Regions from separate parts of the Marinactinospora endophytica genome, predicted to be linked through region 1. Evidence: riboswitches for the same ligand, from Rfam matches in the RefSeq annotation. Region 1 holds a riboswitch; the other holds the start of a gene.
What was found. A riboswitch is a leader RNA that binds a small molecule or an ion and turns the genes downstream of it on or off. The one in region 1 is predicted to bind guanidine.
Positions count from the first base shown of each region.

Region 2: it holds a riboswitch for guanidine, as region 1 does, so the genes downstream of both, ACYVHU_RS03805 (DMT family transporter) here and ACYVHU_RS20285 (DMT family transporter) in region 1, are expected to answer to the same signal.

Region 1 covers NZ_BAAGVM010000011.1:202,646-217,703, reverse strand. The annotation lists gene ACYVHU_RS20350 (pyruvate dehydrogenase) at 1-622, shown strand, start outside; gene paaE (1,2-phenylacetyl-CoA epoxidase subunit PaaE) at 702-1,814, opposite strand; gene paaD (1,2-phenylacetyl-CoA epoxidase subunit PaaD) at 1,819-2,340, opposite strand; gene paaC (1,2-phenylacetyl-CoA epoxidase subunit PaaC) at 2,337-3,218, opposite strand; gene paaB (1,2-phenylacetyl-CoA epoxidase subunit PaaB) at 3,257-3,559, opposite strand; gene paaA (1,2-phenylacetyl-CoA epoxidase subunit PaaA) at 3,556-4,539, opposite strand; gene sigJ (RNA polymerase sigma factor SigJ) at 4,706-5,617, shown strand; gene ACYVHU_RS20315 (carboxymuconolactone decarboxylase family protein) at 5,653-6,084, shown strand; gene ACYVHU_RS20310 (hypothetical protein) at 6,758-7,348, opposite strand; gene ACYVHU_RS20305 (fatty acid desaturase family protein) at 7,596-8,642, shown strand; gene ACYVHU_RS20300 (glucose 1-dehydrogenase) at 8,688-9,746, opposite strand; gene ACYVHU_RS20295 (helix-turn-helix transcriptional regulator) at 10,181-11,077, shown strand; gene ACYVHU_RS20290 (DMT family transporter) at 11,172-11,519, opposite strand; gene ACYVHU_RS20285 (DMT family transporter) at 11,522-11,836, opposite strand; guanidine-III (ykkC-III) riboswitch at 11,849-11,914, opposite strand; gene ACYVHU_RS20280 (helix-turn-helix domain-containing protein) at 12,260-12,844, opposite strand; gene ACYVHU_RS20275 (DMT family transporter) at 12,963-13,799, shown strand; gene ACYVHU_RS20270 (B3/B4 domain-containing protein) at 13,853-14,545, shown strand.
Region 2 covers NZ_BAAGVM010000002.1:482-15,539, forward strand. The annotation lists gene ACYVHU_RS03795 (DNA topoisomerase IB) at 1-835, opposite strand, end outside; gene ACYVHU_RS03800 (hypothetical protein) at 1,704-2,012, opposite strand; guanidine-III (ykkC-III) riboswitch at 2,167-2,232, shown strand; gene ACYVHU_RS03805 (DMT family transporter) at 2,251-2,565, shown strand; gene ACYVHU_RS03810 (CPBP family intramembrane glutamic endopeptidase) at 2,617-3,492, opposite strand; gene ACYVHU_RS03815 (helix-turn-helix domain-containing protein) at 3,640-4,473, shown strand; gene ACYVHU_RS03820 (DLW-39 family protein) at 4,927-5,049, shown strand; tRNA gene ACYVHU_RS03825 (tRNA-Ala) at 5,243-5,318, shown strand; gene ACYVHU_RS03830 (DUF1707 and DUF4870 domain-containing protein) at 6,676-7,332, shown strand; gene ACYVHU_RS03835 (hypothetical protein) at 7,401-8,018, opposite strand; gene ACYVHU_RS03840 (peptidylprolyl isomerase) at 8,269-8,796, shown strand; gene ACYVHU_RS03845 (rhomboid family intramembrane serine protease) at 8,807-9,688, shown strand; gene ACYVHU_RS03850 (cell division protein CrgA) at 9,869-10,123, opposite strand; gene pknB (Stk1 family PASTA domain-containing Ser/Thr kinase) at 10,296-12,125, opposite strand; gene ACYVHU_RS03860 (serine/threonine-protein kinase) at 12,178-13,761, opposite strand; gene ACYVHU_RS03865 (peptidoglycan D,D-transpeptidase FtsI family protein) at 13,758-15,058, opposite strand, start outside.

The DNA.
Region 1 (15,058 bases):
CGGCGAGGACACCGTGTTCACCGTGGACACCGGCATGTGCAACGTGTGGGCGGCCCGCTACCTCACCCCCAACGGCCGCCGCCGGGTGATCGGCTCCTTCAGCCACGGGTCCATGGCCAACGCGCTGCCGCAGGCGGTCGGCGCGCAGTTCGCCGACCGTGGCCGTCAGGTCGTCTCCATGTCGGGTGACGGTGGTTTCTCCATGTTGATGGGGGACTTCCTGTCCCTGGTCCAGCACGACCTGCCGGTGAAGGTCGTACTGTTCAACAACTCCTCGCTGGGCATGGTGGACCTGGAGATGATCGTCGCGGGTCTGCCCCCGCACGGCACCGCCTATCCGCCGACCGACTACGCGGCGATCGCCCGCGCGATGGGCGCGCACGGCATCCGGGTGGAGGACCCGGCCGAGGTGCGCGGCGCGCTGCGCGAGGCGCTGCGGCACAACGGGCCGGCGCTGGTGGACGTGGTCACCGATCCCAACGCGCTTTCCATGCCGCCCCGCATCACCGGGGAACAGCTCAGCGGCTTCGCGCTGGCGACGAGCAAGATCGTCCTCAACGGCGGGGTCGGCCGGATGATCCGGATGGCCCGCGCCAACCTGCGCAACATCCCCCGGCCGTGAGTGCCGCGCCGTCTCGGCACCCGGACCGGTCCGTCCGGTGGGGCGGGGCCCACCGGACGGACCGGCGCGCCATCCGGGGTCAGGCGTCGAAGTCGACGGTGATCTCGTCGGATGCGGGAAGCGCCTGGCAGGACAGGGCGAACCCGGCGCTCACCTCGGCGTCGTCCAGCGCGAAGTTGCGGCGCATGCGGACCTCGCCCCGGGTCACCCGGACCCGGCAGGTGCCGCAGACTCCCCCCTTGCAGGCGAACGGCAGGTCCGAGCGGATCCGCTGCGCCGAGTCGAGGATGGGCACCGCGCGCGGGAGGTCGAGCGTCGTCGAACGCCCGTCGAGCACGACGGTGACCCGGCTCGCGGGTCCCGACAGGGCCGGATCGTCGCGGCGCACGGGCTCGGGCGGAAGGTCGCCGACGTGGAACAGCTCGGCGTGGACCCGGCCCGCGGGCACCCCGCGTCCGGCCAGGACCCGGCGGGCGTCGGTGACCATGCCGTAGGGCCCGCACAGCCACCAGTGGTCGACCCGCCCGGGCAGGATGGGCGAATCCAGCAGCGCCTCCAGACGGGCCGCGTCGAGCCGGCCGGTGAGCAGGTCGCAGGAGCGCGCCTCACGCGAGAGGACGTGCACGATCTCCAGGCGGGGACCGTGCGCGTCCTTGAGGTCGGCGAGCTCGTCGGCGAACATCACCGTGTCGGCCCTCCGGTTGCCGTAGAGCAGCGTGACCGACGAGTCCGTGGCGGCCAGCAGCGAGGCGGCGATGGACAACAGGGGGGTGATGCCCGATCCCGCCCCGATGAGGACGTGGCGGGCGGTGACGCCGAGGTCGGGGACGAAACGCCCGCTCGGTGGCGCGACCTCGATCTCGTCCCCGGGCCGGACCTCCTCCACCAGCCAGGTGGAGAACAGTCCTTCGGGGACCAGGCGCACCCCGATGCGGGGGGCCGCCCCGACCGGGGCGCAGATGGAGTAGGTGCGCCGTTCCTCGCGCCCTCGAACGACGCGGCGCAGGGTGAGCGACTGCCCCGGCGCGAAGGCGTAGGTGGAGGCGAGACGGTCGGGCACGTCGAAGGTGACCGCGACGGCGTCGTCGCACAACCGCTCGATCCCGGCGACGCGGAGCGGGTGGAACACCGCGCGCCGTGGCGGCCTGCCCGTCACAGGGCGGTCCGGGGCCGTGAAGGTGCTGGTGGACACCGGTTCAGATCTCCTTGACGTGTTCGAAGGGCTCGCCGCAGGCGCGGCAGCGCATCAGCGCCTTGCACGAGGTCGAGCCGAAGCGGGACAGCTTCTCGGTCCGGTCGGCACCGCACAACGGGCAGCGCGGCAGTCTCCTGGTGGCCGAGAGGGTCAGCGGGACGGGACCGCCGTGGCGGCGGGGCGCCGGACCGGGCGGGGAGATCCCGTGCTCGCCCAGCTTGCGACGGCCGGCCTCGGTGATGTCGTCGCTGCTCCACGGCGGCGACAGCCGGGTGCGCACCTCGACGCGGCCGTAGCCGGCCCGGGCCAGGGCGCGGTGCAGGTCGACCCGCATGACCTCCAGCGCCGGGCAGCCCGAGTAGGTGGGGGTGATGGTCACGACGACGGTCCCGTCGCCGTCGATCTCCACCTCGCGCAGGATGCCGAGGTCGGCCAGCGTCAGCATCGGCAGTTCGGGATCGGCCACCGTGGCGGCGACCCGCCAGGCCTGCCGCACGGCGGGGTTCGCTGTTTCGCCGCTCACCACGACGCTCCCGGATGGGCTCGGGCGACGGCCTGCATCTCGGCCAGCAGCGAGGCGAGTTCCCCGCTGTGCTGGCCGTCGCGGCCGGCCACGACGGCCGGCGGGACCGGTCCTGGCGACCGCAGTGTCGCCTCCCGCACCACCTGTTCGACGACGCCGAGGACCTCCACGCGCAGGCCGGCCGGGTCGGCCGCGACCGCGCCGTCGACCAGGCGCGCCTCGACCGGGTGGACGGCGAACAGTTCGCCGAGGTCGGGCCAGACCTCGGCGAGGCCGGCGGCCATGCGCTCCCGGGACAGCGGGGTGCCGTCCCCCAGGCGTATCACCCACCCCGCGGCGTACTCGCGATGGTAGGCGAGCTCGTTGACGCCCTTGGCGGCGACCGCCGCGAGCACCGGGTCGGCCGAGGAGCGCAACCGGTCGAACAGGGCGAGGCGCCAGGTGGAGAACACGAACAGGCGGGCGGTGGAACGGGCGAAGTCGCCGTTGGGCGCCTCGACGAGACGGACGTTGCGAAACTCCGGGGCGTCGCGGAAGAAGGCGAGGGCGTCCTCGTCGCGTCCGCTGCCGTCCACCCGTCCGGCGCGCGCCAGGAGCGGCCGGGCCTGACCGAGCAGGTCGAGCGCGATGTTGGCGAGCGCCACCTCCTCCTCCAGTTCCGGTGCCGAGGTGCACCACTGGATCAGTCGCTGGGACATCACCAGGGCGTCGTCGGCGAGCATGCAGCAGTACCGGGAGAGGTCGTCGGCGTCGACGCCGGGGGGCACCGGCGCGTCGGCGTCGAGGGGGGCCGCCACGAACCCGGTGCCAAACGCCCACCCCGGCTCGGTGCCGCCGTGGTCCTCGCTCAGTGCCGCATAGGGGTTGTCGCCACTCATCGGGTCTTCCTCGCTGTTCTGCGGCTTCGCCGTGTCCCTCACATGTGGGGGACGTCCTCGGGGATCGGATAGAAGGTGGGGTGGCGGTAGACCTTGTCGGCGCTGGGGGCGAAGAAGGGGTCCTTCTCATCGGGACTGGAGGCGCTGATGGCCTCGGCGGGCACCACCCAGATACTCACCCCCTCGTTGCGGCGGGTGTAGAGGTCGCGCGCGTTACGCAACGCCATCTCGGCGTCGGCGGCGTGCAGCGATCCCACGTGGACGTGGTTGAGCCCGCGCTTGCCCCGCACGAACACCTCGAACAGCGGCCAGTCGCCCCGCGGCTCCCCTTCCGCGCTCATGCCGGGACCTCCTCGGTGGTCCGCGCGCGCCGCTTGGCGGCGTGGGCGACCGCGGCCTCGCGCACCCATGCGCCGTTGTCGTGGGCGGCCCGGCGCCGGGCGATCCGCTCGGCGTTGCAGGGGCCGTCGCCGGCGATGACGCGCTTGAACTCCTCCCAGTCGGGCTGCCCGAAGTCGTGGTGGCCGCGCTCGGCGTTCCACCTCAGTTCGGGGTCGGGCAGGGTGACGCCGAGCCGGCGGGCCTGGGGGACGGTCATGTCCACGAACCGTTGGCGCAGTTCGTCGTTGGTGTCGCGCTTGATGCGCCAGGCCATCGACTGCCGGGTGTTGGGGGACTCGGCGTCGGGCGGGCCGAACATCATCAACGCCGGCCACCACCAGCGGTCCACCGCGTCTTGGACCATCTCCCGTTGCGCGGGGGTGCCCTCCATCATCCGCATGAGCAGTTCATAGCCCTGGCGCTGGTGGAACGACTCCTCCTTGCAGATGCGCACCATCGCACGCGCGTAGGGGCCGTAGGAGCTCCGGCACAGCGGCACCTGGTTGCAGATGGCCGCGCCGTCCACCAGCCAGCCGATCACCCCCACGTCGGCGAAGCTCAGGGTGGGGTAGTTGAAGATCGAGGAGTACTTCTGCCGTCCGTTGATCAGCCGTTGGGTGAGGTCGGCGCGCTCCACGCCCAGCGTCTCGGCCGCCGCGTACAGGTAGAGCCCGTGTCCGGCCTCGTCTTGCACCTTGGCCAGCAGGATCGCCTTGCGGCGCAGGCTCGGCGCGCGGGTCAGCCAGTCGCCCTCGGGTTGCATCCCGATGATCTCGGAGTGCGCGTGCTGGGCTATCTGGCGGATCAGCGTCTTGCGGTATCCCTCGGGCATCCAGTCGCGCGGTTCGATGCGCTGTTCGCCGCTGATACGCGCCTCGAAGTGGGCTTGGAGCCCGGCCTCGTCCGGCGGCGCGGTGGCGCGTCCGGTCGCCGTGGCCATCGTCCCCCCTTTCCTTACCGAACATTCGGTCAGTAATAAGTGTGCTCTAGACGCCCCACCCGGCACAACCCCTGTTCCGCTCCCTCCCACCGACCTCGCGGAGGCCCGCTTCCCCCGCCCCCTAGGCTGACCGGAGAGAACGGGACAGGCGAGGGGAGCCGAGCGCATGACCGGGTCGCCCGAAACGGACGATGTCCTCAAGACAGAGTGGGAGATCCACCGCCCCGCGGTCTTCGGCGTGGCCTACCGGCTGCTCGGAAGCGTCGCCGAGGCCGAGGACGTGACACAGGACGTGTGGCTGCGGGCGGCAGGGACCGACCTGCGCGACATCGCGAACCTGCGCGCCTGGCTGATCACGGTCGCGGCGCGGCGCTCCTACGACATCCTCGGATCCGCGCGGGTACGGCGCGAGAACTACGTCGGGCCGTGGCTGCCGGAACCGCTGTTGACGGGCCCCGACGCCGCGGAGCCGGTGCTCGTGGACGAATCCGTCGCAACGGCGATGCTGGTGGTCATGGAGGAGCTCACCCCGGCCGAACGGGTGGCCCTCGTCCTCCACGACGTCTTCCAGATCGAGTTCGCCCGGATCGCCGAGGTACTGGGAAGCTCCACGGCGGCGGCCCGCCAGCACGCCTCGCGGGCACGGCGGCGGGTGGCGAGGGCCCGGGGGCAGGCGCCGCAGGCTCCACGGGCGGAACGGGACCGGCTGGTGGCGGCCTTCCGGGACGCCTACGAGGCCGGCGACCTGGCCGCTCTGGTCCGCCTGCTCCACCCCGACGCCGTGTACGTCACCGACGGTGGCGGCGAGGTCCCTGCGGCCCGCAAGCTCATCCACGGCGGCGCCCGCATCGCCGAGGTGCTGCTCCGGGTGTTGCGCAGGTACCACCCCGAACACGTGGGTCTCGTCGAGGTCGGTGGCGAACCGGCGCTCGTGGTCATGTGGGACGGGCGTGTTCGCGCGGTCGACACGCTGGAGATCAGGGACGGCAGGATCATCGCCTACCGCAGGGTGGTCAACCCCCACAAGATCGCGCACCTCCCTCCTGTCACATCCGAACGGTCCGTTCCGTCCTCCTGACGACCGTGCCATGACGATCCAGGAGAGAACAGACGATGACCCGCATGAACGTCGCCGAGACGGCGCCAGCCCCCTACCGCGCCCTTCTCCAGGCCGACGCCGCCCTGCGCACCGGTCCCTTGGACGCGACGGTGCGTGAACTCGTCAAGCTGCGCGCCTCACAACTCAACGGATGCGTCTTCTGCGTCGACCTGCACGCGGGCGAGGCGCGTGGCAACGGGGAGTCCGAGAGGCGGCTGTACCAGCTCGCCGTGTGGCAGGAGTCGGAGCTGTTCGACGCCCGCGAGCGGGCCGCCCTCGCCTACACCGACGCGGTGACCCGTCTGGAACCCGTGGGCGACGACCTGTGGGAGACGCTGCGCCGCCACTTCCCCGACGAGGCCGAACTGGGCCACCTGGTCACGCAGGTCGCCCTGATCAACGCGCTGAACAGGGTGGGCGTGCCCATGCGGATGAGGCCGGCCTGACCCACACCGCCATCCGGAGCGGTCCGGGCGGCATCTCGCCTCGCGCGGACCGCCCGGCCCCGGCCGGCCGCGAGCGCGACCGTGGGGCGATGACCGCGCCCCGCGCCTGGGCGCCGTAGGGGTCCACGCGGCAAAAGGCGGCTGCCGCGCAGGGCGCAGCCCCAAGACCCCGGCAGGTCTCCGCGCGGTGCCGCGCCCTCGCGGGTCGGCGCCGGCGCGGCCGGCCTCGGGCACGCGGACGTCCTCGAAGCGGGAGCCGCGCAGGTCGGCCCGGAGGCCCGGAGGGAAGGACCGCCCTGGCCCGCCGCCCCCGACCGGCGCCCCGGACGGACACGCCGCCGCCCCCGCACCCGGTGAACAAACACCGGGCGCGGGGGCGGTTCGGGAGGGCCGCCACGGTGGGGGAGGAGACGTCGAGATGGACGCGACGGAACGCGCCGGTGGAGGAGACGGCGCCCTCGCCGCCCGTCCCGGTCCTGTCCACATCGACGAGGGCGGTCCCACCACCCCTGGTCCGGACGGGTCCGCACCGTCCCCGCCCACGGAGCGGACCGCGCATGGGCGGCCGGCGCGGTCCGGTCGTGGACGCGGTCGGCCACGCCCACGGCCTCGCATCGCCGCATCCCGCCGGTGGCGCCGGAGCGCGGAACGGCCGGGAGGGGACACGCGGGTGCTAACGGGGGATGTCGACACACGCCAGGAAGGCACCCGTGCCGGCCTGGTCCCGTCCCCCCGCACCGCTGTGGACGACCAGGGAGGCCACATCCTGCGGGTCGATCCGCCAGCCCAGCGTGTTGGTCGCGTGCGCATCGCCCTCGTCGTCCGCGGAGAGCGAGAACCAGACCTTCTCGCCGTTGTGCCGGTAGGCCGGGTTGGGGGAGCCCGATCCCGGGGAGTCGGGGTCGTCGTCCTCCGCCGGCACCGGGGTCGGCGCCTCCGGGGTGCAGGGCCGCACGTGCAGGTCGGCCGCGTAGTCGTGCCCCGGGTCCAGCCCGGAGGCATAGACGCCGACCTCGCTGCGCTGCGCGGCGATCTCCTTGAACGAGACCGTGATCTCGGCCCCCACGGGGACCGACTCGTCGTAGCTGTAGGCCCCCGCCCCCTCGTCGCCGGCCGGGGCGACGGTCTCGCGGACCACGCGGTCGGCGTCGGTGGGGACGAGCGCCTCGGACGGACCGTCGACCGGTAGTGGCGTCTCACCTCCCCCACAGCCGTTCGCGCACACCGTTACGGTCGCCATCAGCACGAGCGCGCCTCGCCGCATCGTCCTCCCCCGCTTCCGTTCCGCTCGCCGCCGGTGTCCGGCCGGACTCCGGGACCTGCTACCCGAAGGGGCGCGACCAACCCCTCCACTCCGGCGTGGTGAAGCGCCCGGACGGGGTGGGACCGATTCCACCCCCAACCGTGGTGCGCGCACCCTGGAGGTGAGCGGCTCCGTTGCCTAGGTTGGTCATCATGCCCGCCGGACTTCCCCGGCGCCTGGCCTCTCGGGGCCGTGACGAGGAGATGAGATGACCGCGGATATCGATGGTGGGAGCGCGTCGACGCGCTCCCGCGGTGGTAGCGACTTCGCCCGCCTGTCCCGCAGGATCACGGCGGCCGGACTGATGGATCGGCGCCCCGGGTACTACGTGATACGGCTCGGCCTGGTCGGGACGCTCTTCGTCGCCGGCTGGGTGGCTTTCGCCCTGATCGGCGACTCCTGGTGGCAGGTCCTCGTCGCGGTCTACCTTGCCGTGGTGTTCGGCCAGGTGGCGCTGGTCGCCCACGACCTCGCCCACCGCCAGGTGTTCCGTGGCCGCCGCGCCAGCGAAATCGCCGGCCGCATCGCCGGCAACCTGTGCATCGGCATGGGCTACGGCTGGTGGATGGACAAGCACACCCGCCATCACGCCAACCCCAACCACGAGGAGCTGGACCCCGACGTCGCTCCGGAGATCCTGGTGTGGTCCCCCGAGCAGGCCCGCTCCAGCCGGGGGCTGGCCCGGCTGCTGGGCCCTTGGCAGGCGTTCCTGTTCTTCCCCCTGCTCACCCTGGAGGGGATGAACCTGCACGTGGCCAGCGTGCGCGGGCTGTTCCGTAGCACGCTGAAGCGGCGGTGGCTGGAGGGCACGCTGCTGTTCGGCCACTTCGCGGCCTACCTCGCCGCGCTCTTCCTGGTGCTGTCGCCCGGCAAGGCCCTGGTCTTCCTCGCCGTGCACCAAGGACTGTTCGGGATCTACCTGGGATCGGCCTTCGCCCCCAACCACAAGGGCATGCCGACCCTGACCGGCGAGCCGAAACTCGACTTCCTCCGCAAGCAGGTGTTGACCTCGCGCAACGTGCGCGGTGGCCACGTCGTGGACATCGTCCTGGGCGGGCTCAACTACCAGATCGAGCACCACCTGTTCCCCAGCATGCCCTCGCCCAACCTGCGCCGGGCCCAGCCGATCGTGGAGGCCTACTGCGCGGAGATCGGCGTGCCCTACGAGCAGACGGGGCTGATCGCCTCCTACCGCGTCGCGCTGGGCCACCTGCACCGCGTCGGAGCCCCGCTGCGGCGCGGAGAGCGGGCATGAGCGCCGCTCCCGCCCCCACCCGAACGTGACGGAGGGGGCGGGAGCTCAGCCCGTCCCGTCCAGTTCGATGACGACTTTGACGTCGCCGGGCCGGTAGGCGAATGCCTCGGCGAAGTCCTCCAGGGGGACGCGCCGGCTGACCAGCCGGGACAGCCAGGCCACGTCGGCGCGGGCGAGCGCGTCGGCCGCCAGGCGGTAGTGGCGCAGGTTGGCGTTGACCGAGCCGATCACCACGTCGTTCTCCAGCACGATCTTGCGGTTGACCGCGCCCATGTCGGCCGGGATCGTGGACCCCGGCGTGGAGACCCCGAGCAGGCAGACGATGCCGTAGGGGCTGGTGATGGTCATGACCCCCACAATGATCTCCTCCGCCGCGGTCGCCTCGATCACGATGTCGGGCCGGACCCTGCGGGCGACCTCCTCCAATCCGTCGCAATGGTAGGTGGCGCCGAGGTCGGCCAACAGGGCCGGCTTGGGGCCGCCGCCGGCACGGCCGAGGACGTGCACGTCCAAGCCGCGTTGCACCCCGAGCAACGCGGCGAGCAGGCCGATCGATCCGGCTCCGGTGACCAGGACCGACCTGGGCTCAAAGGCCGAGCGGGCGCCGACCTTCTCGATCTGGTCCCAGGCCTTGGCCACGATCGTGGTCGGTTCCATGAGCATCCCCACCTCGGCCAGTTCCGGGGCGAGGCGGACCGCGTAGTCGGGGTCGACGACCCAGCGCTGGGACGCATACCCGTCGATCCCCTTGATCCCGCGCTCGGTGTAGCCGTCGTTGCGGCACATGTCGAACTCGCCGTGGGCGCAGGCGAGGCACGGTTCGGGGTCGGGCCGCCGCACCACCCCCACGACCAGGTCACCGGCCTGGAACCCGGACCCGTCGGGGGCCGCGCGGACGCGGCCCAGCGACTCGTGCCCGATGACCAGGCGCCGCTGCCCCGGGGGCGCGCTCCCGTACAACCCCTCGGCGATCTCGCGGTCGGTACCGCACACCCCCACGGCCATCCCATCGACGAGCAGGTCGCCCGGTCCCGGTTCGGGCTCGGGGACGTCGGTGACCTGGAGCGAGCCCTTCTGTGACGGAATGACTGTCAAGGCGCGCATGTCGCCTCCTCCTCACCGTCCTCGCGGTCTTTTGCGAGGGACGCCGCTGCCCTCGCGCGAGAGCCGCAAACCCGGAGCGGGGACCGCTCGGCCCCGTGGGCGACGGCGACGACGTCGCCCACGGGGAGCCGATGCGCGACCGGCCGCTCCGCTACGCCGTCCCTCGGAAGGCGGTCTGAGGGGACCACGGGGAGGCGGGAGCCCGGGCACTGCCCCACGGCCGTGGCCGCCGGCGCGGCCTCGACGACTCGCCGCAGGCGGGGACGGTGAGCACCCAGTGGCGCCCCGTGCCCGCCGCCTGGTCCTGACAGGGCCTCCCAGGCGGCCGGCCGGGGGTGTTTGACTGCCGGCCCTGTGACGGCAGCAGGCGCTGTGCCCCGAGGGGGTGTCACAGAGCCTCCCACGTCCCCGACCGCCGTCCATAACCTGAGGACATGGACAAGAAGACCGTTCGCGAGTTCCTGGTCAGCAGGCGGGCTCGCGTGACGCCGGAGCAGGTGGGCCTGCCCGTCTACGGGGACGATCGCCGTGTGCCCGGGCTGCGCCGCGAGGAGGTGGCGATGCTCGCGGGGGTGAGCGTCGACTACTACACCCGGTTGGAACGCGGCAACATCGGCGGTGCCTCCGAGAGTGTCCTGGAGGCGATCGCCACCGCGCTGATGCTGGACGAGGTCGAACGCGCCCACCTGTTCGACCTCGCCCGCGCCGCGGCCGGCACCCGCCGGCGTCGTTCGGCGCGCCCGGCCGGCGGGGTGCGTTCCTCGGTGCAGCGGGTGCTCGACGCGATGGCCGTCCCCGCGGTCGTCCACAACGCCCGGCAGGACCTGGTGGCCGCCAACCGGCTGGGCAGGGCGCTGTACGCGCCGCATTTCGACACCGACCAGCCGCCCAACATAGCGAGATTCGTCTTCTTGGACCCCCGGGCCCGCGACTACTACGTCGACTGGCCCCTGGCCCGGCGCACCGTCGCGGCGATGATGCGCCTGGAGGCCGGGCGCGCGCCTCTTGACGAGGGGCTCACCTCGCTGATCGGGGAACTGTCGGCGCGCAGCGCCGTCTTCGCCCAGGACTGGGCGCGCCACAACGTCCACAGTCACCGCACCGGCACCAAGTCGTTCCGACACCCCGACGTCGGCCTCATCGAGGTCGCCTTCGACGTGTTCGAGCCGACCGGGGACGATCGGCTGTGGATCGTCACCTACACCGCCGAACCCGGCACCCCCTCGGCGGACGCCTTCATCCTCCTCGGCTCCCTCACCGCCACCCACGACGCCGCCCGAGAGCCGCACAGCGCCACCGACGGCGATTCCACGCGGTCAGCGGACCGCTAGGGCGGCGCCCGACCTCGCCGTCCGGCCCGGGCGGGGCCGCCTTCGGCGGCGACACCGACATGCGGCGTGGTGGAGACCCCACGCCGCGCTAGGGCTACCCGGGTTCGGGCGCGTCTTCCGGCGGCCTGCCCGGTACCAGCTTCAGCCCCACGACCGCCACGATGATCCCGGTGATGAAGACGATCTTGCCCACCGAGACGCTCTCGGCCCCGGTGGCCATCGCGTAGATCACCGTCAGCGCGGCGCCGACACCGACCCACACCGCGTACCCGGTTCCGATGGGGATGTGCTTGACCGCCCATCCCAGGCCGAACATGCTCACGGCCAGGGCGACGAGGAACACGACGGTGGGGATCGGCTCGGTGAATCCGTCGGACATGCCCAGGGCGGTGGCCCACACGGCTTCGAACACGGCGCTGACGAGCAGGACGATCCATGGCATGGTCAGCTCACCGCCTTGAGTCCGATGATCGAGCCGATGAGCAGGACCAGGAGCGTGACCTTTCCCCAGGTGGCACGGTCCTGTCCGGTGACGAACCCCCACAGCACGGTCAGGGTGGCGCCGACACCGACCCACACCGCGTAGGCGGTGCCGGTGGGCAGGGAGGCCATGGCCCACGCCAGTCCCGCCATGCTCAGGGTCAGGGCGACGAAGAACACGACGGTGGGGCGCCGGCGTCTGAAGCCCCGGGAGGCCGACAGGGCTATCGCCCACACCGCCTCCAAGACACCCGAGACGACCAATACGAACCACGCCATAGGTGACCTCTTCCCAGGCCGTCTTGTCGTGGTGCGGGTACGGCTCCCTCGTCCGCGGGTCCGCTCACCAGACCCTTGTACAACTGTACAAGGTTGCCGCGCCGTCACCAAGGGAGATGCCCCCTCGGGGCCGCGAGCCCCCGCGATCGACCCGCCTGGACGACCCTCCCCCCCTCGACGATCATCCCCGAGTCCCCGGGGTTCGCGCCCGGAAAACACCCGCACCGGCGTGGCGCCACGGGAGCTCCCCGGGGAGCCCGCGCCCCAGAATCGGGAGGCGGCACGGGACAACGGCACGGTGTCCCCCTGGCAGCCGGTACCCCGACGCCGGTCGTCCGCAGCGAGGACGGGGACACCGATCGCGCCACCGGACTCCGCGACCTCCCCCGGTCGGCGGACCACCGCCCTCCGGGCACCCGAGGGTCAGGAGGGAGAGGTCGGACCGGGTGGCAGGTGGACCGTCATGATCAGGTCACAGGTCCCGCTACCCGAACCCCGGTAGGCGTGGGGGACGTCACCGTCGAAGGTGGCGGTCTGCCCGGCCTCGAGGGGATGCTCCTCGCCGTCGACGACCAGGACCATCCGGCCGGAGGTGACGCTGACGGTCTCCACGACTCCGGCCTGGTGGGGATGGCTGGAGTACTCCTCATCCGGTTCCAGCCGCCAGCGCCAGACCTCAACAGGGGCCGACCCCGAGGTCGTCAGCACGAGCCGCGCCTGGCTCCCCCGCTCACCGGTCCACAGTGGCGCCACGGCGTCGGCGGCCACGACGCGGACACGACCTTCGGGCGGCCCCTGCATCAGGGCGGACACCGAGATTCCGAGGGTGTCGGCCAGCCGGACCAGGGTGGCCAGGTTGGGGTTGCCCTGGGCCTTCTCCAAACCGACCAGGGCCCCCTTGCTGACCTGGGCGCGCCTGCTGAGCTCCTCCAGAGTCAGGCCCGCTCGGACGCGGGCCGCCCGGACGTTGCGCGCGACCGCCCGCAGGGCCGCGGCCGTCTCGGCCATCTGACTCTCCATCCTCACGCTTGGAGCATTGGAATGCACCACATGGTCATTCCGTTGACACAATTCGGTCGTTCTGATGTACAGTGTAGTCGTTTTATTGAACGTCAAGGGATGTGCCGTGCTCGCTCTGCTGCTGGCGCTCGGCAGCTCACTCGCCTACGGATGCGCCGATTTCCTCGGCGGCCTCGGCGCCCGCAAGGCCCACGTGCTGCGCACCGTGATGATCGCGGCCCCGGCGAGTCTGGTGGTCGAGCTGCTGCTGTGGCCGCTGCTCGGCGCCTCGTTCGACGCCGCCGCCCTGGGCTGGGGCGCCGCGTCGGGGGTCGCCTCGGCCGCCGCGTTCGCCCTGCTCTACCGCACCCTGGCGATCGGTCCGATGAACGTGCTGTCGCCCGTGACCGCGCTGGTGTCCGCCGTGCTGCCCGTGACCGTGGGACTGGTCCAGGGCGAGCGCCTGGCCACCGCCGACCTGGTGGGCCTGCCGCTCGCGCTGGTGGCGGTGGCACTGGTCAGCGCCGGACCCGGCGTGCGCTCGGCGCGCCCCTCCCCCACCGCGCTGCTCCTGGCCTTCGGTGCGGGCACCGCCATCGCCCTCCAACTGGTCTTCCTGCACCAGGCGCCGTCCGACAGCGGGGTGGCCCCGCTGATCATCGGCCGAGCGGTCTCCTCGGCCGTCACCCTGACCGCGGCCGGGTTGCTGCACCGCAGGCTGGGCCCCGAACGGCCCGCCTACGCGATGTCGGCGACCGCGGGAGCGCTGGACTCGGTGGCGAACCTGCTGTTCCTGCTCGCCGCCCGCAGCGGGAACCTCGCCGTCGTCGCCGTGATCACCGCCCTCTATCCGGCCGGCACGGTGCTGCTCGCCCGCGGCGTGCTCGCCGAACGTGTCCAGCGCGGCCAGTTCGTCGGCCTGGGCGCCGCCGCCGTCGCCGTCAGCCTCCTCGCCCTGTCCTGATCCGACCCACGTCCACACAGAGAACGGAAACCGACCCATGACCGTCTTCCAACCTGGCCGCCGACGTCGCAGACGCCTTCCCCGACACCCTCATCGCCCTGGTCGCCGCCACGGGCCTGCGCGGCCGCGAACCCTGGCCCCGGACCGTCGCCGCCCTGGAGGAACTGGAGCAACGGCTCGCCGACGGCTCCTGGCGTCCCGCCGACGAGACCGACCCCCGCATCGCGGCCTGGCACCACGCCTACCGTTCCTTCGGCACCAACCCCCGCCGCGTCCGTCCCAGCGTCGACGCCCTCGGCCGGCGCCTCGCCAAGAAGGGGACCCTGCCGCGCATCAATCCGGCCGTCGACTCCTATAACTCCGTCTCCGTCCGTCACGGTCTGCCCGCCGGCGCCTTCGACCTGGACCACGTCACCGGAGACGTCGTCATCGGCCACGCGAACGGCGATGAGTCCTTCACCCCGCTCGGCGAACCCGACACGGTCGAAACCCCCAAGCCCGGCGAGGTCGTCTACGCGGACGGCGGCGGGATCCTGACCCGCCACTGGAACCACCGCGACGCCCACCGCACCCGTGTCACCGAAGATTCCGTACGCGTCGTCTTCGTCCTGGAAACCCTCCAGGCCGCGCGCGACGGCCATCTCCTCACGGCCGCCGCGGAGGAGCTCCGGGGCCTGCTCGAGCCGCACACCGAGCAGGTCACCGTGGGCTACCTCGGTCCGCACCAGCCCACGGCCCGCGTCTGAGACCTCGCCCGGTCACTCGCCGGCCGCGCGTGGTCTTCGCCGCCGGCCACGTTCGATCCGGGCGCCGTCGGCGCATGGCCACGATCGTGTCGACGACCTCGGCGCGCTGCCCCCGGGACCCGTCGCGTCGCGCTTCGGCGATTCGAGGATCCCGGGAAGCCGTTGCGGCCCGAGCTCAAGCGATTCGGCCAGCTCTTCGGGCGTCGGGGGGCGATGCGCCGAGGGGTCCCACGCCCAGGGCGCCACGGAGCCGTGGTCCACGATGAGGAGCACCCCTCCCGACGTGCCGGCCGCGCGCCGCCGGTCTCCCGCGCGGGGACGTAGAAGAAGAGGCTCCCCAGCACGAGGTCGAACGGGCCGGGGGCACGGGGTCCACCGTCAGATCGCGCCGGGCCGCCCGCATCCGGTCCGCGAGCCCGGGCGCTGCGGCGCGGTGCTCGACGCGGTCCACCGCGGTCTGGGCGACATCGAGCGCTGTCACGGACCGTCCCCGCCCGGAGAGCCAGAGCGCGT
Region 2 (15,058 bases), on a different contig from region 1:
CCTCCTGGACGACCCGTGCCTCCGCTCGGGTCTCCCCTGTCCCACTGGACGGGGCCTTCACCGAGACGGCGAGGCCGACCGCGGCGAGTACGGTCGCGTGCCAGGTGCGGAAGTCCTTCGCGGTGTACCTTCCGCCGGTGATCTCGCGCAGGTAGCCGTTGATGTCGTCGCTCGTGACGTCGTGCCATCCGTTACGGGTCCGGTACGCGAGAAGGTCGTCTCCCCCGCCCTCGCGTCGTTTGAGCGAGCGGACGAGCCGGCAGACCTCGGGTTCACGGAGCTCGACCTCGCGCTGCTTGCCGCTCTTCGCGGGATAGTCGAACACCACCCGGCCGCGCGAGCAGGTCACGTGTTCCCGGAGGAGGGTGGCGAGCCCGTAGCTCTCGTTGTTCTCCGCGTAGTCCTCGCCGCCGGAGCGGAAGAAGCCGAGGTCGATCAGGCGCAGCGCGGCGCTCAGAACCCGGTCACGCGAGAACCCGCGTGTTCGCAGGTTCTCCTCCGCCCTGGCCCGGATCTTGGGAAGTTCCTCGGAGAACTCCAGGACCCGGTCGTACTTCCTGCGATCCCTCTGGGCGCGCCACTCCTCGTGGTACAGGTACTGGCGTCGGCCGGCGTCGTCGGTCCCGAGCGCCTGGATGTGTCCGGCGGGGTCGGGCGAGATCCACACGTCCTTCCAGGCCGGGGGGATGGCCAGGGAGCGGATGCGGTTGAGCTCCTTCTCGTCGCGGAGGGGACGACCGGATGGATCGAGATACCGGAAGCCGCGTCCGCAGCGCCGCCGGATGATCCCCGGGGCCGCGGGATCACTGCGCCTGATCGCGTTGCCTCTGCCCATGACGCCCCCTTCGTCCCTGCCGACTGCCCTGGCGGCCGGTGGGCAAACCACGGCTCCGGCGGCCGGTGGGTCGCCGGAGCCGTGGAATTCATCCGGCACCAGGGACGGCGACGCCGCGCAGGCCGCTCCTCTCTCCGCTCAAGGAACGAACCCGGCCGGTGAAATGTCGACAAAGCGACACATCGATAACTCGCGATTTCGTCCGGACCGAAACTGGAGACTCCGCATCTGTGCAGGTCGGCAAGGCTTCAAAGGGATCTGCTGCCATGTCGACATGTCCATAACTCGTGACATCAAGCCGGAGTGAGCGGAGAGGCCCCTCCCCCGAGGACCTGGCCGGGCGGTCCTCGGGTCGACAGGGAGTCGAGTCGACAAGGAGGCGCGGGGTGCGCTGGGACGTGAGGACGTGGCGGAGTCCTCGGGGACGGAGGGCATGGGAAGGAAGGAGGGGGCGGGCTCGAGGCCCGGCCGGGGCGCGCGCCGGAGCTGCTGGGTGGTGTGCCCCGGCGTGGACGCCGGACGGTCACGTTTCTCCCCGTGTCCTCGGGTGGGGAGCATGGCGTGGCCGTGTCGGTGCGGCCGGATGGATCGGCCGTGTGTCGGGAGGGGGGCTAGTCCTCCTCGGAGTCGGCTCCCACGGGAGCCTCCATCAATTGGCGCACCAGCGCCATGAACTCCTCGTCGCTCATCGCGGCCCAGTCCACACGCTCGTTCATGTTGAGCGATTTCCCCGGCTACAAGATCAATAAGCCTGAAACGCCGCTAAACGAGCACGAATCCCGAGTGAAATTCGGGTTTCTTCGCTGTTTCATCCGTGCTGGGCCGGCCTGGCCTGCCGTTCTCCGAGGTGGGGGCCGCCCACGCCGAGTCAGATGCGCTGGTTCAGAGCCGCCCTGCACCGTGGGCACCGGCACCGCCGGTTGTAACCGGTGACCGTGCCGTGCGGGATACTCGGGTCGCGCTGGTCGGTGAGTGTCGCGTCCAGCTGGTCGCCGAATGCGCTGAGGATGCGAGCGGCGGCGAAAACCCGTTGCGAGGTCAGGCCGAGATCGCGGGCCGCGTCGTCGATGTGCATCCCCATGCGGAGCTTCGCGATCAAGCGTGACCGCATCGCGGGCGGAAACTCCTCCTCCGCGTTGGCGATCAGTTCCTCGGCGTCGTCGATGGGGTAGTTCATCACTTTCCTATGTTCGCGCGCGGGATGTGACGGCCCGGCGTTTCCTCCTGCATGCTACGCGCTATGTGGAGTGGGCGACTCCGATTCCGCGGAGAGGCCGGGGTGGCGAACATTCCGAGCGGCGGGATCTCCGGGAGCCGCTGGCAGAATATGGACGGGAGTACAACATGTCTTCCCCGGACGAGGTGCGTCGTACCCGGTCACGACAAGACGGCGCGGAACCCGAATGGAGGAGAACATGGCCTGGGTGGTACTTGTCCTGTCCGGACTCATGGAGACCGCGTGGGCGACCGCGTTGTCGGCGTCGAAAGGGTTCTCCCGGTTGGGGCCGAGTCTGCTCTTCCTGGTCACGCTGACCCTGAGCATGGCGGGGTTGGCCTTCGCGCTCCGCTCCATCCCCGTGGGGACGGGATATGCGATCTGGGTGGGAATCGGCGCGGTGGGAACGGCCCTCGTCGGGATGGTGTGGCTGGGCGAAGCGGTCAGCGTCGCCAAGATCCTGTGCCTGGTCCTGATCGTCTCCGGCATCGTCGGCCTGAAACTGCTGCACTAGGAGGGCGCGACCCCTCCACCCGCACGCGGAGCGCCCCGCAGGCGTGGAGCGTCACCGGGGAAGTCCGCCCCGGCGACGCAGGGCCGCCGTCAGGAGGACGATCCCCACGAGCACCGGCGGCAGAGCCGCCACCGGTGCGTCGGCCGCCCGGCCGAACGCCGCGGCCAACGGGCCCGCGGTGAACGCGAACGCGCCGTGGAGCGCGCACACCCCCCACAGCGTCCGGTCCCACACGACGTAGAGGGCGGCGAACACGCCGAAGCCGAAGGCCGCCACCAGGCCCGCGACCGCCCGCACCTCCCCCAGAAGGACGAGCGCGAACGCCGACAGCAGGGCCTGGAGCGCGATCGCGAGGGGAAGCGGAAGGGAACGGGCGAGCGCGTGCAGCAGCCAGCCCCGGGCCATCAGCTCCTCCGCGGTTCCGCGGGCCAGCAGACCGGCCAGCACCAGGACGCCGAGCGCCACGACCCGCGTGGGACCGACCCCGCCGGGGCCGGAGGGCGCGAGGGCGAGCGTGCCGGCGCCCAGGAGGAGTCCGACCAGCAGTCCTCGGCCCGCCGACCTCCACGGGAGCGGGGCGTCCAGCGCGATGTCGGAGAGTCGGCCGCGGGTGCGCCACCGGAGGTAGACGCCGAGCAGGAGGACCGCGGTCGCCAGACCGCCCAGGTGGGCGAGCGACCGCGGGACCTCGTGCCCGACCGTCCAGGCGGCGCCGGCCTGGTCCCCCAGCACGGCGCGGGCGGGGGCGGCGACAAGGGGGCCTCCGACGGCGGTGGCGGCGTACACGGCGCAGAAGACGGCCACCGCCTCGACCGTGTCGGCCAGGCGCCGCGGGAACGGCCTTTTGGTCGCGTCGTTTCCGTCGATTCCCCCACCCCCGTCGCTCTCTCCCCCGTACCAGCTGACGCACTCCTTAGGCCAGGCCACCGGAGCACCGTCCGGCGCTTCCGGAGGGGACGCGGACGGCTCGGCCGGGACGGACATCTGACCGTTTCCTCCCGGATTATTGCCGTCGTTCGACCGGGATGCTTCCCTGAAGTAACGCCCCCGGCACCCAGCGCGTACGGAAATGCCATGACCAGTCCCATCATCCGTCGCCACCACCTCTCCCTGGAACTGCGCAGAAGACGTGAGCTGGCCGGGCTCTCCCACGGCCAGGCCGCGGCCGCGCTCGGATGGCCGGCCCTCAGGATCGAGCGGATCGAGACGGGGGTGGGGGAGCCGCCGACGGTGGTCGAGGTGGCCGCGCTCCTGCGGCTCTACGAGGTCGACGCCGGCCAGCGGGACGCGATCCTCTCCATGGTCCACGACTCCCGGTCGCGTCCCTGGTGGAGCGACTATGAGGACGTCGTCTCATCGGCCTACGTCGGCAACGAGTCCGGAGCGGTGCGGATCAGCACCTACGCGGGCCTGCTCGTTCCCGACCTGCTCCAGGTCCCCGGCTACACCGCGCTGCTCGCCCGCTCGCAGGGACACGACGAGCGCGGGGTGGAGCGGACGGTCGCGGCCTTCCTCAAACGCCAGGAGGTTCTTCGGCGCGCCGGCCTGGAGCGCTACCACGCCTTGATCGAGGAGGACGCGCTACGGAGGCTGGAGGGCGAGCCCGAGATCCTGCGGGCCCAGTTGAGCAGGCTCATCGAGGCGGCGGAGTGGGGCGGGCGGACGCGGTTACAGCTGTTGCCCACCTCGGTGGGTCCCCACGCCGGTGCCGCGGGACCGTTCACGATTCTGGAATTCGACGAGGACGAGGGCGCCCTGGCCTTCGTCGAGGCGACGCACGGGGGTGCGATCGTGGAGGAGCGGACGTCGGTCGGACGGTGCGCGGAGGTGTGGGAGCGGCTGACCGGTGCCGCGCTGGGCCTCTCGGCGACGCTGGTCACCCTCAAACGGCTGGCCCTGCTCTTCTGAGAAGCGGTCCGGGTGATCCCTGTCCGGCTTCGGCCGCTCCACACCGAGTGTCCCGTCCGTCTCGGGTGGCCGTCCGGTTCGGTTCCTCCCCGATGATCCCCCTCCGGAGGAACCGCCCGGTTCGGAACGCTCCCGGTGATCCGGGGCCGTATGGGAGCGACGTGCCCGATCCCGGTTCCGGCGGGCCACAATAGGTGGTGCGGCGTGTCTCTGGGAGGGATCAGTGCCCCTCCCCCGCGTGTCCCGGGACGTGAACGTCCGAGGGGCCGAGGAAGAAGTGCAACGGGTTGCTAGTCTGCTTGGGGACAAACCCATAAAGTTCTCTTCTGACGCCTTCCGGCCGGCAGGGCGGAGAGCGTGGCCGGGCCGGACCATCGGCCGGGTTCCGTCCAGCTGGAACCGAGCGTCCAGAACTCATCCATCATCCGCGTAAGGAAGTAAGGGGTCCTCACCGTGAAGAAGATCATCGCCCTGGTGCTGGTGGCCCTCGGGGCGTTCGCCGTCTACCGCAAGATCCAGGCCGACCGCGCCGAGCTCGACCTGTGGACGGAAGCCACGGCGGCCAGCGAGAACTAGGCTCCACCGAGACGACAGGCCACGGCACGTCTCGTACGTGTCAGTGGCTGTCTCTTTGCCCGAGACGCCTCGACGCGCGCGCTCGGGTCCTTCCGGCACCCTCCCAGGCCGGGGAACACGTGCGTCGTCGGGGACGGTATGCTCTTCCTCGTCGGCCGTGTCGCCTGAACGGGCGGGGCCGCGATCTCGTAGAGGGGCCATAGCTCAGCTGGCAGAGCGCCGGTTTTGCATACCGGAGGTCAGGGGTTCGACTCCCCTTGGCTCCACCAGGGTTCTCGTAGACGGAACGAACCGCATCGGCCGTCCGGGTCCTCGACCGGGGCGGCCGATGCGCGTTAACGCGCATGCCGCCGAACGACACGCGGCCCCTCCGGCGAGGCTTCCCTGGGCGCGGGCGGGCCGGCGTGCCGACGGGTTCGCCCTCCGGCCCACTGGAGAGAGGGGCGCACCGCCCGGACGCCGCGGCGTGTTCCCCGAACCCGAGGCGTCCGCACCGCTCGGCTCGTGGGACCGCCGATCCGGCCGGCCCAGGACGGCGCCGCTCGGCCAGTCGTCCGGGAAGGTCCCCCCTCCTCGGCGTGGGGGCGCGTGTGCCGTTTCCAGACTCGGGTCGGTCGGTCCGCGGGCATCTGGTGGCCCCGCGCATCCTGGGGATCGGGGAACGGGCGTCCGCCAAGGGCACGGTCGCGCCCTGCGGCCAGGTCCATCCCGCTCCACGACCCGCCGTCCGCACCGCCTGTGTGGAACGACGGCGACAGCTCCGCGCCACCCGGTCCGTCACGGGGACGCCGGACATCCGCTGTGGCCTCGGTCCCGGAGGTCCGTCAGGAGCGGTTCAGCGCTCCGGTAGGCGGCGGACGAGGGGAGGGGGCGGTCCCTCCCCACGCCCCGGCCGGATCGCCGACGGCCCCGACCACTGGACGGGACGCGGCGCGCGACCGGACTATCCGTTGATGCGGGTGGCCGCCGCAGGGGCGCGGAGTGCTACGTCGTCGTGGACGCCGGCCCCGGCCGACGAGGGGAGATGTCGGAGCGGGCCGGGGGCCTCGCCGTCCCCGTGGAAGAGATGACCGCGCCGGCGGCCGGCCGGCGGCGTGGCTCCGGACGGCCACCGCGAGGCCGTGCTCCCCTGCGACCGCGGTCCCGTTGCCGGGCCGGCGCCGGCCCACCGTTCGTGACGGGACCGCGGTCCGCCGTCGCCTGGCTCCCGCCCTTCGAGGCCGTGGCGGGCCGTGTCCCCGGCGGTGCCCTCCCGGCCGCCACGCGGGCAGCGCGGGGAGGGGACGCGGTCGGCCACCCTCCCACCGGTCGCCCCCGACGTCGGTCCCCACCGGTGATCAGGGTGTCCCGGCGAGGCCCAACCGCGGGTTCCATCGGTGGAGCGGTCAGGCGGCGCGGTCACGCGGCCGATCGCGTCGGTCCCCACCGGGTTCCACTGGGGATCGGGAACCTCGAGGAGGACCGGAGCGTTTCACCTGCTGAAGTCTTCCACCTGGGACACCATGGAAATCTCAGGGTCGATATCAGGGTCGTTCCCGTGTCCGTGTGGCGGGCGATGACGCATGATGGAAGTACGAGCGGGCGTCTCCGCGCGGGCTGCCATAGGCGACACGGCAAGGAGTGAAGGTGGCTGTGTACAACCCGAATACTCCCCACCCCTCTTCCAACGGCCCGTGGCATCCGGACCGGTCCCGTTCCACCCCGGTCCCGGCCGACCAGTTGAGGGTCACCCACGCCGACCGCGACGCGGTGGCCGACCGCCTCAAAGACGCCTTCGCCGATGGGCAGCTCGACGAGACGGAGTTCGACCAGCGGCTCGACCTCGCCATGAACGCGAAGGTCCGCGCCGACCTGGTCCCCCTGCTCCAGGACCTCACCCCGGCGCAACACGGGCCGGCCGCCGCCCCGGCGCCGCCCTGGCAGGCCACCGAGGACGAGGCGAGCCGCGAGGACCGCGTCTGGGCGCTCGGCGCGCACGTGTCGGGCTACTTCACCCTGTGCCTCGGTCCGCTGCTGGTCCTGCTGATCAAGAACGACGCTTCGCCGTTCCTGCGCCGGCAGGTGCTCGAGGCGCTGAACTACCAGCTCAACTTCTTCATCGCCTCGCTCCTGATGTCGGTCCTGTGGATCCTCATCCTGCCGGTCTTCGTCTACCTGTTCATGGTGCTCGGCTGGGTGTTCCTGCCGCTGCTGGCGGGCGTGGCCGCCGCCCTCGGGTACAACTGGCGCTATCCGTTCGTCTGGCGCATCGTCAAGAACGGATCGCGCGGGAAGAACTCCTAGCCCCGCCCCGAAACGTACGAGAACGGCCCCGCGGTGTCACCGTGGGGCCGTTCTCGCGTCCGGGGAGGTCACTTGGTCTTGTCGGCGGTGACGCGACCGTTCAGCTCCTGCTTGGATTCCTTCGCGCCCTGGGCGGCGATGTCCTTGGACTCCTTCGAGCCCTGCGCGGCGGTCTCCTTGGCCTTCTTCGTCTCCGCCGCGACCTCCTCCGCCGAGCCCTTGAGCTTGGCCGAGGTCTCCTGGGCCTTGGCGGCGAGCCGCTCCTTGGTCTCGCGGACCTGGTCGCGGGCGTGGTTGAGGTTCTCCTGCCACTCGGCGTCCTGCGACGCCTGCCGGGCGCGCAGCACCCCGTAGGCCAGGACGGCGGCGACCGCGCCGGTGCCGACGATCAGGAGGGAACGGGGGAAGCGCCGCTTGCGGACCGCGACCGGCTCGACCTTGTGGGCGGCGGCGGACAGGAGGCCGGCGACCCGCGGCGCGACGGTGTCCTCGACGCGCTGGGCGGCGGTCTCCAGCCGGGGGGCGGTCCAGCCGCGCGCCTGGTTGATGCGCAGGAGCGCGGTGTCGCGGGCCTGGTCGGCGTAGGGACCGAGTCGTTCGGCCCGCTCACGAGCGATCTCCTGGAGGCGGGCCAGGGCCGCCTCGGTTTCGAAGTTGCCCTTACGGCGTTTCAACGTGATCGGCACGTCGACCTCCTCTGTATCAGGATGCTGTATCGCCCCTTCCCGTTCGGATCCGGGCTATGCACGGGTGTCGGCCGGGCGCGGCCCCGCGTGGCCGACAGGAGCGTGTCAGCTCAACCTATGCCGTGGATGTCTGATAGCTCACGCTGTGACACACCTCGATCGGTTCGCGCTTTTCCTCCGTCCCGCAGTCGGACCGGAGCGGACGGGTAACGTGGGACGGGTAAGCCACACACAACGGAAAGGCACCCAGGTGTCCGACGCACAAGGTCAGCTCTTCGCTCGGATGAGCACCAACCACGGCGACATCGTCCTGAAGTTGTTCGCCCAGGAGGCTCCCGAGACGGTGAAGAACTTCGTGGAGCTCGCCGAGGGCACGAAGCAGTGGGTCGATCCCCGCACCGGCAAGCCGAGCAACGCCAAGCTGTACGACGGCACGATCTTCCACCGTGTCATCAAGGGGTTCATGATCCAGGGCGGCGACCCGCTCGGCAACGGCCGTGGCGGCCCCGGCTACAAGTTCAAGGACGAGTTCGCCCCGTCCCTGAAGTTCAACCGTCCCTACCTGCTGGCGATGGCGAACGCGGGGCCCAACACCAACGGCTCGCAGTTCTTCATCACGGTCGGCGCGACCGAATGGCTCACCAACAAGCACACGATCTTCGGCGAGGTCGTCGAAGGCCGTAACGTCGTCGACGAGATCGCGCAGGTCGCCACGGACCAGATGGACCGGCCTGAGAACGACGTCGTCATCCAGTCCGTCACCATCGAGCGTAAGTAGGCGGGAGGAGATGAGCGCCTCTCCGCCCCCTTCTCCCTCGGGGGCGCAGGAGCACGCCGTTCCGACGTGCTTCCGGCACCCTGATCGGGAGACCTATGTCCGCTGTACACGGTGTGAGCGGCCGATCTGCCCCGACTGCATGCGCGAGGCGTCGGTGGGCTTCCACTGCGTCGAATGCGTCGCCGAGGGCAACAGGAGTGTGCGAGAGGCGCGCACCACGTTCGGCGGCCGGGTGACCGCCCGGCCCTACGTGACCTGGGCGCTGATCGGCCTGATGGTCCTGGGCTTCCTGCTACAGCAGGTGGTCCGGCAGGGCGGCTGGTCGCCCGTCACGGCCCAGTTCGCCATGTGGGGCGGCGGCGTGCTGTACCACGACCAGTGGTACCGGCTGTTGACCTCGGCGTTGCTGCACGGCAGCATCATGCACCTGCTGTTCAACGGGTTCGCGATGTACGTGCTCGGCCCGCAGCTGGAGAGCTGGCTGGGGCACTGGCGTTTCCTCGCCCTGTGGGTGCTCAGCGCCATCGGCGGCTCGATGCTCACCCTCGTCGCCGACCCGGGACAGGTGTCCGTGGGCGCCTCGGGGGCGATCTTCGGCCTGTTCGGCGCGGTCCTGCTGATCGGGCGCCGGCTGCGTCTGGACACCCGGTTCATCCTCGGCCTGCTCGCGGTGAACCTGCTGATCACGTTCCTGGTGCCGGCCATCTCGTGGACGGCGCACATCGGCGGGTTGGTGAGCGGCCTGGTTCTCGGGGCGGTCTACGCCTACCTCCCGCGACACGCCCCGGCGGGGACACGTTCCCGCACGGTCGTCCACGCGGGGGTGACCGCGGGCTACGCGCTGCTGCTGGCCGCGGTCGCGGTCGGGGCGTCCATCGTCCTCACGGGCTGATCCGGAAGACGGCCGGGGGCGGGGTCCGCGCGGACCCCGCCCCCGGCCGTCCGCGTCCGTCGTTCTCTTTCCCCGGACATGGCGAAAAGACTACCCACAGGGTGTGGATAACTCTGTGGATAGTCGCGTTCTCGCTGTGGATAAAAGCCAGGGGCGCCTGGCTGAGCTGCCGGGATCCTGCTAGTGCCAGCGTGTGGACAAGATGACGGCGATGATGATGCCGCTGAACCCGATGGCCAGGTTCCAGTTTCCGAGGTCCCGCATGTAGGGCACGGACTCGCCGGCGATGTAGTAGACCGCGATCCACAGGATGCCCAAGAGCCCGAAGGCCACCATCGCCGGTACCAGCCATCGCGGAGAGACCTTCGGCTTCTCGGCCGACGGCGGCGGAGTGTAGGCGGCCTTCTTCTTGCGATCGTTGCGGGATTTGGGCACGGTCGCTGCTCCAAAAACGAAAGGGCCGGACTGATCGACGGATAACACAGTCTACGCCCCTCCAAGAGCCCGCGGAGACCGGACCGACCTTCCCACGCGAGCTCTCCTGAGCAGCGGAAAGGGGCACCGCCCGAAGGCGGTGCCCCTGAACCGGCGCCGAGGAAGCGGCGGCCTAGTCGCGCCAGCTCATGTTCCCGGCGCCGGGAGGCCACGGCATCTCCTCGGGCCATCCGGGCGGAGGCGAACCATGCGGTCCACCGCCCGGTCCATCATCTTCGCCCTCGTTCCCCTCGTCGTCGGAGGGTCCGGGGTCCGGTGACTGCTGGGCCGGGGCCTTGGCGACCGTCACGGTGACCGAACCCCCCGGCTCGACCCGCTCCCCCGGAGCCGGGTCCTGGCTCAAAACCGTGCCCGGCGCGACGTCGCCGTTCTCCTCCTCGCGGAAGTTCGCGGACAACCCGACCTCGCTGAGCTTGCTCTGCGCCTGCTCCCGGTTCATGTTGGCCAGGTCGGGCACTTCGACCGTGCTGGGACCGGTCGAGACGACGATGCTGACGGACGTTCCGGGTTCCACCGCCGAGCCGGCCTGGGGATCGGTGCTGACGACCTGGCCCTGGGCGACGGAGTCCGACGCCTCGCGGCTGATGGGGCCGATCTGGAACCCCTCCTCCTGAAGCTGCTGCATCGCGTCGGCCTCGGACTGTCCCGACACGTCGGGCACCTCGATCGTGCCGGGTCCGGAGGAGACGAGGATCGTGATGGCCGTGTCCTCGGACACCGACTGGCCCTGGCCCGGATCGGTCCCGATGACCTGCCCCTCCTCGACCTCGTCGTCGGGGCGTTCCTCCTCGTCGATGTTGGTGAACCCCTCGCCCTCCAGCGTCTGCCGGGCCTCCTCGGGCGAGCTTCCGGCGACGTCGGGGATCGTGATCCCCTCGGCGCCGCCGCGCATCAGCATCCAGCCGAGGAAACCGATCGCACCGAGCACGGCGAGGGCCAGGACCACCCACATGACCTTCTTGGTGCGGTCGTCACCGCGGCCGCGGTGGTCGTCGTAGCCGTCGTCGTAGTCGTCGTAGTCGTCGCGCCGCTCCTGCTGGACCGGGGGCAGCATCGTCGTCGAACCGGCGGGGGCCATCGCCATGGTCCCGGCCTCGGTCGGCATGCCCTGGAGACCGCGCTGGATGTCGGCGCGCATCTCGCCGGCGCTCTGGTAGCGCTCCTCGCGGTCCTTGGCCATCGCCTTGAAGACGATCGCCTCGATCCACTCGGGGATCTCCGGGTCGAGTTCGGACGGGGGTACCGGGTGTTCGCGGACGTGCTGGTAGGCGATGGACACCGGGGAGTCGCCGGTGAACGGCGGCCGTCCGGTCAGCAGCTCGTAGAGCACGCACCCGGTCGAGTAGATGTCGCTGCGGGCGTCCACCCGCTCGCCTCGCGCCTGCTCCGGCGACAGGTACTGCGCGGTTCCGATGACCTGTGAGGTCTGGGTCATCGTGGCCTGGGAGTCGTTCATCGCCCGCGCGATGCCGAAGTCCATCACCTTGACCTCGGCCTGGCGGGTCAGCATGACGTTGGCCGGCTTGATGTCGCGGTGCACGATCCCGTTGCGGTGGCTGTACTCCAGCGCGCGCAGGATGCCGTCGGTCAGCTCCAGGGTCCGCTCCGGGAGCAGCCGGCGGTCGTCGTCGAGGAGCTCCTTGAGAGTCCGCCCATCGACGAACTCCATGATGATGTAGGGGATGGACACGCCGTCGATCATGTCCTCGCCGGTGTCGTACACCGCGATGATCGAGGGGTGGTTCAAGGAAGCCGCGGACTGCGCCTCGCGCCGGAACCGAGCCTGGAATGTGTGGTCGCGCGCCAGATCGGAACGCAGGGTCTTGACGGCCACCAAGCGGTCAAGTCGGAGGTCGCGAGCGCGGTAAACCTCGGCCATGCCACCGCGCCCGACGACTCCGTCGAGTTCGTAGCGGCCACCGAGTAGCCGTGGCTGAGACATGTCGTGAACTATTCCTCGTATCTCGACGGTGACGCCGGATGTCGCACATCACCTAATCAGTGGCGGGCGGATTGCCTCTCTCGTCCCCCGTGTCCTGTTCCGTTCCCGTCCCGTTGCCGGCACCGTCCCCGGTGCCCTCCCCGGCGCCACCATCGCCGCCGGGCAGGGGGTTCTCCCCTTGGCCGCCGTCGCCCGGGTCTTCCGGGACGGGATCCACCGGATCGCCGGTCGTCGCGGGATCGGGGGTGGCGGGCGCCGACGGCGTGGCCGAGGAACCTGTCGTGGGCTGTTGCGGCACGGCAGGCCCCTGGTCGCCGTAGCCCGTGTCGGGCTCGGTGCCGCCGGTGTCGCCGGGCAGCACCAGTCCGTCGTCGACGGACTCCTGGGGGGTGGGACTGGGGGTCGGTGAGACAGCCGGCCGGTTACCGCCGGTGGACCGGGAGTTCTCTCCCGGACTGTCCCAGAACTGCGCGATCAGTATGACGCCGATCACGACCGCGGCGAGCGCGGCGGCCGCGGCGAGCAGGACCGGTCGGTTACCGGAGTGACGAGCAGCGCGTCCCGGCCCGGCCGTTCCGGTAAGCCTATCCGAGGGGGCGGCCCCACTCGGGGGCCACGCCTGCGCCGGCCCGGTGGCGCCGGTCGGAAGGGGCGCGGAAACCGCTCCGGAGGGCCGGGTCGCGGGATCGCCCGCGTGAGGTGAGAGATCGGCCACCATCGTGTGGTCGAGGTCGGCGAGGTCCATGGCCGTCGTGGCGCCGCCCGCGGCCGGTCCGAGACCGCCGCGCAACTGCTGGGCCTGCTGGGCGATCTCGGCGGCGGAGGCGGGACGGTCCTCGGGGGACTTCTCCAGCATCCGCTCCACGAGCGCGCGCACCGACCCCGGGACATGCCCGGGGAGCGGCGGCGGCTCCTCGCGGGTGTGCGCCAGCGCCAGCGCCAGCGGGGTGTCGGCGGTGAACGGCGGACGGCCGGCCAGGCACTCGTAGGCGACCACGCCGAGCGAGTAGATGTCGGAGAACGGTGTCGCCGGGCTGCCCGACGCCTGCTCGGGCGAGATGTACTGGGCGGTTCCCATGACCATGCCGGTCTGGGTCAGCGTCACCGACTCGTTGCCCCGGGCGATGCCGAAGTCGGTCAGCTTGACCGTGCCGTCCTCGGTGACCAGCAGGTTGCCGGGCTTGATGTCGCGATGGACGACGCCGCGCGCGTGGGCGGCGCCGAGCGCCTGGGCCGCCTGGTTCAGCACGTCCAGCGTGACCCCGGCGTCCAGGCCCTCGTCGTTGCGCTTGAGGATCGACGACAGGGGCTCGCCCGGGACCAGCTCCATGACGAGGAACGCGGTGTCGTCCTGCTCGCCGTAGTCGTAGACCTGGGCGATCCCGGGGTGCGACAGCGCGGCGGTGATCCGCGCCTCGGTGCGGAAGCGCTCACGCGCGGTCGGCTCGGCGGTCTGCGCCGCGTGCAGCATCTTCACCGCGACGGGACGGCTGAGCAGGGTGTCGGTCGCCCGCCACACCTCGCCCATCCCGCCCGCGCCGATACGCTCCTCCAGCCGGTAACGGCCGCTGAGGAGCGTACCGGTGCGGTCGCCGGAGCCGTCGTTGCCCCGGCCGGTCGCGTCATTACCGCTCACTCGTTGATCACTGCCTCCATGATCTCCTTCGCGATGGGCGCGGCGAGCGTGTTACCGCTGCTGTTGCCTCGCTCGACCACGACGGCCACGGCGACCTGGGGGTCGTTCGCCGGGGCGAAGGAGATGAACCAGTTGTGGGTGTCCCCGTCACCGGTCTCGGCCGTACCGGTCTTTCCGGCGACCTGGATGCCGGGGATGGCGCCGCTGGGGCCGCTGCCCTCGGCGCCTTCGGTCACGCCGATCATCATCTGGGTCAGCTCCTCCGCGGTCTGGGAGCTGACGGCCTCACTGTAGACCTCGGGGGTGGCCGCGGTGATCTCGGAGAGATCGGGCCCCTGGACCGACTCTACGAGGTAGGGCTTCATGACGTCACCGCCATTGGCAACACCGGCGGCGACCATGGCCATCTGGAGCGGGGTGGCCTCGACGTTGCCCTGCCCGATGCCCGACATCGCGAGGAAGTTCTCGTCGATGTCGGCGGGGTACAGGCTCTCGGCCACATCGACCGGCACCTCCATCGTGCCGCTGTTGAACCCGAACGCCTCGGCCTGCGCGGCCATCGTGTCGGCGCCCAGCGACTTGGCCCAGTTGGCCATGGAGGTGTTGCAGGAGATCATGATCGAGTGCGCCAGCGTGTCGGGGGAGCCGCCGTTGCAGGTGCCGCCCGGGGTCGCGTTGGGCAGCGAGGCGCCGCCGATCTGGAGCTGGTCCGGCGCGTCCATCGTGGAGTCGGGGGATGCGCCGTTCTCCAGGGCCGCGGCGGCGGTCACGATCTTGAACGTGGAACCCGGGGGGTAGCGCTCGTTGAACGCCCGGTTGAGCAGCGGCTGGTTCGGGTCGTTCTCGTAGGCCACCCACTGGTCGGCGGCGTCGCCGGGGTTCTCGACGCTGGCGACGCTGTTGGCGTCGTAGGTGGGCAGTGACACCGAGGCGAGGACCGCACCGGTCTGCGGGTCGAGCGCGACGGCCGCGCCCTTCTTGTCCGGCGCGATGGACTGGAACGCTTCGAGGGCGGCCTGCTGGGCCTTGGGGTCGAGCGTCAGGTTGACCGTGGCGCCCTTGCTCTCCTCACCGGTGAGCATGTCGAGGAAGTTGCGGACGAACAGCCGGCTGTCGGAGCCGTCCAGGAACGAGTTCTCGGTCTGCTCGATGCCGTTGGCGCTGCCGCTGCGGAACACCCCGACGGGGTGGGCGTACAGCTCGGGGTGCTCGTAGACGCGCTGGTAGCGGTCGCTGTCCTGGATCGGCTCGGAGTAGGCGATCTGCTCGTTGCCGGCGACGATCGGGCCCCGGGCGA